4 regions of the Marinobacter fonticola genome follow, and region 1 is predicted to be linked to each of the others. Evidence: predicted binding sites of a transcription regulator. Region 1 holds the regulator's gene; each other region holds the start of a gene.
The links. Region 1 encodes FliA, which starts transcription of late flagellar genes. Its sites were predicted from a motif close to CTAAAGTTTNNNNNNNNNNNGCCGNTAA; they were not measured.
Positions count from the first base shown of each region.

Region 2: a site for FliA is predicted at 966-993, ahead of FXO11_RS09590 (methyl-accepting chemotaxis protein). Genes of this name have one in related genera too.
Region 3: a site for FliA is predicted at 1,190-1,217, ahead of FXO11_RS14915 (methyl-accepting chemotaxis protein). Genes of this name have one in related genera too.
Region 4: a site for FliA is predicted at 794-821, ahead of FXO11_RS20575 (flagellin N-terminal helical domain-containing protein). Genes of this name have one in related genera too.

Region 1 covers NZ_CP043042.1:1,602,883-1,605,087, reverse strand. Annotated here, with positions in the region: gene FXO11_RS07185 (protein phosphatase CheZ) at 1-315, opposite strand, end outside; gene cheY (chemotaxis response regulator CheY) at 332-718, opposite strand; gene FXO11_RS07175 (RNA polymerase sigma factor FliA) at 917-1,654, opposite strand; gene FXO11_RS07170 (MinD/ParA family protein) at 1,745-2,205, opposite strand, start outside.
Region 2 covers NZ_CP043042.1:2,147,583-2,149,787, forward strand. Annotated here, with positions in the region: gene FXO11_RS09585 (GNAT family N-acetyltransferase) at 1-893, opposite strand, end outside; gene FXO11_RS09590 (methyl-accepting chemotaxis protein) at 1,123-2,205, shown strand, end outside.
Region 3 covers NZ_CP043042.1:3,345,482-3,347,686, reverse strand. Annotated here, with positions in the region: gene FXO11_RS14920 (erythromycin esterase family protein) at 1-1,068, shown strand, start outside; gene FXO11_RS14915 (methyl-accepting chemotaxis protein) at 1,338-2,205, shown strand, end outside.
Region 4 covers NZ_CP043042.1:2,800,358-2,802,562, reverse strand. Annotated here, with positions in the region: gene FXO11_RS20580 (flagellin) at 1-528, opposite strand, end outside; gene FXO11_RS20575 (flagellin N-terminal helical domain-containing protein) at 910-2,205, shown strand, end outside.

The DNA of each region.
Region 1 (2,205 bases):
GGCGGCGTTGCCGGTCATTTGCACCACGTACGTCAGACGATCCGAGGCATCGGCCATCATCGACAGGGCTTCGCGCTGCTCGGGGTTCTGTGCATCGATCTGGAAATTACGGATGGCTTCGTGGAGGCTACGCGTCAACCGGCCGACTTCCCGGTAGAGACTCTGATCACGCACATCGTTCAGCTCATCGATCAGGCGCATGGCTGCAGGGTAATCCCCGGCGTCCACCATGGCCTTAAGCTCGCTGGCCTGAAGCTGAAGCTTCTCGACGACTTCCGGGTCGAGCTTACCGGTATTATTTTCTGGATTACCCATGATGGCGCTCTACTACTCAGGACTGAATGCGTTCGAAGATCTTCTCGATCTTTTCCTTCAGGACTGCCGCTGTAAAAGGCTTGACCACGTAACCGTTGACACCCGCCTGGGCCGCAGCAACGATCTGGTCGCGCTTGGCTTCGGCGGTCACCATCAGCACCGGGAGGCTCTTCAGGTTGGCGTCCGCGCGCACGGCCTGCAGCAGCTCGAACCCGGACATCCCAGGCATGTTCCAGTCGGTGACTAGGAAGTCGTATTTGCCGCTTTTAAGCATGGGCAACGCTGTATTGCCATCGTCCGCTTCGTCGGTATTGGTGAAACCAAGGTCGCGAAGCAGATTCTTAATGATCCGCCGCATCGTGGAAAAATCGTCCACGATCAGAATTTTCATGTTCTTGTCCAATGGGACCTCCACTCATTAAAGCCCGGAAAAGCAACGACTCGTGAACTTGCTTAGTGCGTTATAGGAGCTCGAATCTCCTACCCGACAAAAGGGCCTAAGCCCTACACCAGCCTAGCAGTTTCTAAGCATTGCCTATTCTGTCCGCTTGGCGCGATCTGTAAAGCGCCCCTTACCAAAAACTACAATTTAAATGTGCGCTCAGGCCGCCTGCCACCCGCTCAACCGGGCCTTCAGCCGCAAGGCTGCCTGACTATGAATCTGACTGACCCGGCTCTCGCTCACCCCAATGACGGCACCGATCTCCTTGAGGTTCAGCTCTTCCTGGTAGTAAAGGCTAAGAACCAGCTTCTCGCGCTCGGGCAAACTGCTAATGGCCTCGGCCAGACTGCGCCGGAAACCTTCCGAAGATAAGGCCTCGAACGGTACGTCAGCACCACTGTCTTCATTGGTTATCGGCACGTCGCCGGATTCATTTAGCTCATCGAGACTAAAAAGTCGTCCGCCGCTGGAATCAGCCAGGCAGGCGTGGTATTCGGACAGTGGCATATCGAGCTCTTCAGCCACCTCGGCATCGGTGGCCTCGCGCCCCGTGCGACCCTCGACCGCCTTGATCGCCTGGGCAATACGCCGGGAATTGCGGTGTACGGAACGGGGTACCCAGTCGCCTTTGCGAATTTCATCGACAATGGCGCCACGGATACGGATGCCCGCATAGGTTTCGAAGGATGCCCCTTTGGTAGCCTCATACTTCTGCGCAGCCTCCAGCAGCCCAATCATGCCGGCCTGCATGAGGTCTTCCAACTGAACAGAGGCAGGTAGACGCGCCAGGAGATGCAGCGCGATTTTCTTAACCAGCGGCGCATGCAGCTCGACTAAGTCATGCGCTTTACGCTCGCTGGTTTGATGGTAGATTCCCAGGCCTTTTGCCAACTTCATGAATTCGGATTGCCCAACTCAGGGAGCCCGTCGTTCAGCCGGAAGCTCCAGAAAATGATCGACCGTCAAATCCGTCGCTCAGGATGCGTTTCAGACATCCACAAGGCGTTCAACGAAGAATTCAAGGTGACCCCGGGGCGATGACGGCAACGGCCAGTTGTCGACCCTCTGTGCCAACGCCTTGATAGCCAGCGACGCCTTTGCCCGCGGATAGGCATCGAGTACTGCACGCTGGCGTTGAACCGCTTTCTTAACGGCCTCGTCGTAAGGAACCATGCCCTCATATTGTAGCGCAACATCCAGGAAGCGCTCGGTAACGCGGGTCAGCTTGCCAAAAAGATGCTTGCCTTCCTGATCGTTGCGAACCTGGTTGGCGAGGATGCGAAAACGGCTAACCCCATGATCGCGATTCATTAACTTGATCAGGGCATAGGCGTCGGTAATGGAGGTCGGTTCATCGCAGACGACCAGCAATAACTCCTGGGAGGCCCGCAAGAAGCTAATCACACCCTCGGAGATCCCGGCCGCCGTATCGACGATCAGGACGTCGA
Region 2 (2,205 bases), 540 kb from region 1:
GACATCTCGTCCCGGAATTGCTTGGTGAAGCCGGCCAGGAAACGGATGGCGCGCGTTTGGTCGAGCTGGTCGGTCAGGCCCATCAACGGCGCATTGAAGAATTCCGGAAAGAGGGCGAAATCGCTCTTGTAGTCCGACAGGGCATCGACAAAGTATTCCACCTGCTTAAGCACTTCCTCCACGGAGGTGAACTCACGCATTTGCCATTGCACGGCGCCCATACGAACCTGTGTTTTTCGGGTCTTGAGCACCGGCACCGGCGGTGTATAAAGAATGTTATTCCACTCGAGGAGTGTGGCATATCCCATTGATTTCTGGTCTTCCGGGAGATACTTGTGCATGAGCCGGGTGACCTGGAAATCATTGGAAAGCTGGAACGTCAGGATCGGATCGTAGATCTCCTTGCGATCCACGCGCTCAATGTACTCCGCCGGCGTGAACTGGTCGGAAAACTTGTGGTAGTTCGGAATACGTCCACCGGCCAGGATCGCCCGATAATTGCGGGAGCGGCACAGCTCCTTGCGCGCCTCGTACAGGCGCCGGCCCAGGCGATACCCTCGGAAATCCGGATGAATGAATACGTCGAGGCCATACATGGCGTCGCCGTCGGTGTTATGCCGGACGCGCTCGTTTTTGAGAATCAGATCGTCGTAGGTATGGGGGTTGCTGAAGCGCTCGTAGTTGACCAATACCGTCAATGCCACGGCAATCAGCTCGCCACTGTCTTCGATACAGATTTGCCCATCCGGAAACCGCTGCACCAATTCCTTGATCGTATCTTCCGGCCAGGCGCCCCCGATGTCGTCATAGATTCGGTCCATGAGCGATTTGAGCTGCGGGTAATCCTCATCGGTGAGGTTGCGGAGATTGAGGTGCAGTTCTTCGTGAGCCATTCAACGTCTCCCGGGGGCGGAAAAATCAAGATGCGAATCAACGACGAGCATAACAGATCGAAACAGAGCCCATTAAAGTTATCGGGTATTGTGCCGATGCTTAAACCAGATGCGCGTGCAATCAGCCACGCAACAGAATGTATATGCAGACCATGGAGGGTCGCTTTTGACCCAATTCTTTAATGGCGGTTCCGCGCCAGATTTCAAGATCGCATAAAGAGGCTCTTCCATGAGTAAACTGTCTTTCGGCCAGAAACTGTTAACCGCAGTGGCCGTTCTCTTGATCGCCGTCATCAGCATATACGCTGTCATGGGGGACCGGCGACTGGTTAGCACCACGGATACGTATGTTCAGGCGTTGGTGAACGATTCAGTGGCGCAAAGCACAGCGAGTATCGCCGAATGGCTGAACAGCCATCTTTCGATGACAGAAGGCGTTGCAGCGGCTTTGGCCCAGGTCAAGGCACAGCCCGCTGCCCGGGCGATCCTGCAATCGGCAACCCTGGGCGGTGGCTTCACCGATGTTTACGTTGGACGCTCCGACGGCTTTATGCTGTTGCAAACCGAAGAGAGCGAGGCGACGTTGCCGGACGACTACGATCCCCGCACGCGTCCCTGGTACAGGTTGGGCATGAGTGCCAATAAGCCGACCTATACCGAGCCATACCTGGATGCCGGAACCCAGGCCATGATTATCACCTCCGTGGCGCCGGTTAAGTCAGGCACCTACAGAGGCGTCGCGGGCGCGGATATCACGCTGGAGACAATCGACCGCCTATTGTCAGCCGTTACCCTCGCCGACACTGGGTATGCGTCGCTGATAAACGCCCAGGGCGTCATCCTATACCATCCGGAAGGCAAGCTGATTGGCAAGAACATCAAGTCTTTAATTGGCGAAGCGCCGAAACTTAACGGCAGTTCGAACCTCTATCATTTCAAAAACGCAGACTGGCGGGTGAGCTTCCACGAGATCGAAGACGCCCGTGGGGTGAAATGGTATCTCGGTGCTTTCGCCAATGACGCGCTGATCATGGCCCCCGTACAAGAAGCCCGGGTCACAGGCTCGATCATTGCCGTTATCGGCATCGTGCTGACGCTAATTATCCTTCATTTTGGCGTGCGGGCATTGATGACGCCGGTCCGCACCTTGCGAGATGCCATGCAAGATATCGCCAGTGGCGATGCCGATCTGACCCAGCGTTTGAGTATCGAGAGCAAAGACGAATTCGGCCAGACCGCATCGAGCTTCAATGCCTTCATTGGCAATGTTCAGGCGGTGGTGCGCGACGTACAACGCGGGGCCATCGAATTG
Region 3 (2,205 bases), 1.7 Mb from region 1:
GGAATCGGCAAAGACACGACCGCACAGGCGGCTTTGGCGGATTTTAAGCGTTTTCCCCTGTGGATGTGGCGTAATACCGTTATTCTGGAGTTTGTCGACTGGTTGCGTGAATACAACCAAAGCCAGCCGGCAGAGCTGCGTGTCGGCTTTTACGGGCTCGACATGTACAGCCTCTACGAATCCATCGGCGCGGTGCTCGAGTATCTGGACCGCGTCGATCCGGAAGCGGCCGAGGAAGCGCGACGCCAATACGGCTGTCTGGATCATCTTTCCAGCGAACAGCGCTATGGTTTCGGTGTCACCATGGGACGGCGTCCATCCTGCGAGAAGGAAGTGGTCGATCAACTGGTCCGGCTCCGAGAGAATGCGCCCAACTACGTGCGCGAAGATGGCATGCTGGCCCGGGACGAACTGTTCCAGGCCGAACAGAATGCCCGTTTGGTGCGCAATGCAGAGCACTACTACCGGGCCATGTTCGGTGATCGCATCAGCACCTGGAACCTACGGGACCGGCATATGAGCGACACGCTGGAGGCCTTGCAGAAGCATCTTTCCCAGCGTTCGGGCAAGCCGGCCAGAATCGCCGTCTGGGAGCACAACTCCCACCTTGGCGATGCCCGCGCGACCCAGATGGGTGACCGTGACGAATTCAACGTCGGCCAGCTCGCCCGCGAACGGGCCGGAGACGATGCCTTGCTTGTCGGCTTCACGACGCATAGTGGTTCAGTTTCCGCAGCATCCGCGTGGGATGGACCGGTCGAACGCAAAGCGGTCAGGCCGGCCTTGCCAGAGAGCTATGAAGGCCTCTTCCACGAAATGGAAGCTAACGACTTTTTCCTGGAGCTTGGGAGCGCCTCGCCGGAGGTTCTCCATGCACCGCGCCTGGAAAGGGCGATTGGCGTGCTTTATCTGCCCCGGACCGAACGCCAAAGCCACTACTTCCGTTGCCGCTTGCCCGAACAGTTCGATGCCGTCTTCCATTTTGACCGCACGCGAGCGCTTCAACCGATGGACAATGTATCGGAGTGGAGCGACGCCAATCCCGAGACTTATCCGTTTGGGGTGTAGCTCGACCTGACGCCGGATTCGGCTTTTATTGGGCGCGATGGCAACCGAGTGCGCAATCGTCTGGCGCTCGGTTCCTATGCGGAGTGATTGACGACATAAAAGTCAATAGATTGTTAATTCTCTTAAGTTTTCCCTCGCCTTGCCGACTTATGTTGTATGTTCAAATAGTCGGTTCGTTTAAAAGCATTCTATGACATTCGCGCTTTGTCTGATTGGTCTTTAATCGGCCATTCCCAATGCTTTAAAGCGTCGCGAGTATCCGCGTAACAATGATTGAGGTAGCCATGTTCGGTTGGTGGTCACGTCTTAGCATCCGCTGGAAACTACAGTTCACCTTTTTCGCCGTCACCATGGCGACGACGCTTTATAACCGTTTTATCGAAATGCTGAATCTGCAATCGATGCTGGCTCTGGCTGAGCGAGAGGGCGTCAGCGAAGAGATAATGGCCGTGCTGCATCAGCACTACGACGATGTCAAGGTGACCGCCATCTGGGAGTCGGCGCTGGAGTTCGTGGTCCAGTTCGGGCTTATCGCTATCCTCGCTGCATTCATGGTGCGCCCCATCATGGCGTTGATCCGTTCCCTCCGATCGGTGGAGAAGGGGGATTTGACCCATCCGGTCGAAGTGACATCGCAGGACGAAATCGGGCAGGTGCAGCGCCAGTTCAACGATATGCTTACGCGGCTTAACAAGTTGATTGCCAGTATCCACGACTCCTCGGTTCACATGGGGCAATCCGCCTATCAGATTGCCGCGGTCTCCCGTGAAATCGAGCAGATCAGCCGCGCCCAGGAAGCCCGTTCGACGGAGGTCACCGAAGCGACCAATGCATTGCACCATGCCTCCGAGCAGGTCCGCGACTTGAGCGGCAGCACCCTGGAAAAGGCACTGGAAACCGAGGCCAGGGGACGGGAAGGCGTCGATTCGGTACAGCAGACCATCCAAAAGATGCAGGTCATTGGTGACGGGGTCAGCAAGGCCTCCAGCGAAGTGGGCGAGCTGCAGGCTGAGGCCGATACCATCGGAGAAATCGTCGGCGCTATCCGCTCGATATCGGAGCAGACCAATTTGCTGGCGCTTAACGCGGCGATCGAGGCGGCCCGGGCAGGCGACAGTGGGCGTGGCTTTGCGGTGG
Region 4 (2,205 bases), 1.2 Mb from region 1:
GCGCCGGACTTCATAGTTACCCAGGTCGTCGTTAGTCGCGCCGGAGACGGAGACCGCAATACTCTGGTTTTCGTTGGCGCCAACCTGGAAGGTCTGGGCCTGGAACGAACCGTCCAGAAGCTTAAGACCGTTGAACTCAGTGGTTTCGGCTACGCGCTGTAGTTCCTGCTTGAGCTGGTTGACTTCGCTTTGCAAGGCAGCACGGTCGGAAGATGAGTTAGTGGAGTTGGCCGACTGGATAGCCAGCTCACGGATACGCTGAAGAATTTCGCCGGATTCGTCCAGTGCGCCCTCTGCGACCTGGGCCAGGGAAATGCCGTCGTTCGCGTTGCGGACAGCCTGGTCGAGGCCGCGAATTTGTGAAGTGAAGCGTTCCGAAATGGCCAAGCCGGCGGCATCGTCTTTGGCTGAATTGATACGCAGACCGGAAGACAGGCGCTGGAGGGCAGTGTCCGCATCACGTTGTGACGTGTTCAGGTTCCGCTGGGCGTTCAGCGAGGCAATATTGGTGTTGATGATCTGAGGCATATCGATCTCCCTCTTAGTAAGAGAAGCCGGTAGCTCAGGCCCGTTTGTATGTGGACGCCCTGCCGGCCGTTATCAGAAAAATTATTCCTAAGCGGCAATAAGCGAAGGCCGTGCCAGTTTTCAATTTATTCGTTTAACTATTTGAAAAATAAGATAAATGGATTTTTGGATGCCATTGAGCGGCGTCAAGGAAACGTCTGGAAAGCACGGGAATGGCAGTCTTTTGCCGCTTTTACATTACTTAACAATAAAAGCCGAAGTTTTTCTAAAGGAACTTTAATAGGCGCCGTTAAGCATTACAGCAGGGCGGCGCACCAATATAAAACGATCGGGCGTCAGACCTCTTCCAAGAGAAACTTTATAGGTTTTAGGAGAAGCATCATGGCTCTCGGTATTAACACCAACGTTGCGTCACTCAGCGCACAGAACAATCTGAGCAAGTCACAGTCTCTGTCCGATCAGGCTCTTGAGCGTCTGTCCTCCGGTCTGCGTATCAACTCGGCCAAAGACGACGCCGCCGGTCTGGCAATTGCCTCGCGTTTCGATGCGCAGATCCGTGGTTTGAACGTTGCCCAGCGCAACGCCAACGACGGTATCTCCCTGGCGCAGACCGCTGAAGGCGCTCTGGGTCAGGCGGGAGATCTGCTCCAGCGTATTCGTGAGCTGTCTGTCCAGTCTGCCAACGACACCAACTCGGCTACCGACCGCAAATCATTGCAGGCTGAGGTTACACAGCTGCAGGCAGAGCTGAACCGCGTAGCGGACACCACCAACTTTAACGGCCGCACTCTGCTGAACGGTGACTTCACCAACTCCCAGTTCCAGGTGGGCGCCAACGCTAACCAGACCATTAACGTATCCCTCGGTAGCGCGCGTGCCACTGATATCGGCAACTACACCGCGGATACCAGTAATGGCACTCTCTCCGGCAACCTAACTGCGGCTGCCACAGATGCGCCGGCTGGTAACGGTGTTGCTGCAGGCAACATCACGGTGTCGGGTAATGGTGTCACCGAACTGGCCGAGTTCGGTGCGAATGCGACGGCCAGCGATGTCGCCAGTGCAGTTAACGACCTGAGTTCGAAGACAGGGGTTAGCGCCGATGCCTACACCGAAGCGACCATTTCCGGACTTTCCGCGGGCACGGTCTCTTTTGATCTGACCGGCGAGAACAGTTCAGCGGTCACGATCTCGGCTACCGTTGAGAGTGGCGACAATAGCGCCTTGGTAACAGCTATTAACGACGCCTCTGCGACAACCGGCATCACTGCAAGTCTGGATGATTCTGGCAACGTATTGCTGGAGAGTGAGGCTGGCGAAGATATCGTTATCGCCGATTCCTCCGCGAACGTCACCGTGACTTCGGCTGATGGTTCGACCGCGAGTCTAGTGGCTGGTGGTAACGACAGTACCCGTGTGACCGGTGAGGTTGACTTCAGCTCAAGCTCAGCCTTCAGCATCGTTGGCAACTCTGCCGAAGTTGTGAGCGCAACATCTGAGAGCGGCGCGCTACAGAGTGTCGCTGAAATAGATATAACAACCGCTGACGGTGCAAACCAAGCGATTGCGACTATCGATGCGGCTCTGACCTCGATCAACAGCCAGCGAGCTGACCTGGGTGCGATCCAGAACCGCTTCACATCGACTATCGATGCGATTGCGACCACTTCTGAGAAC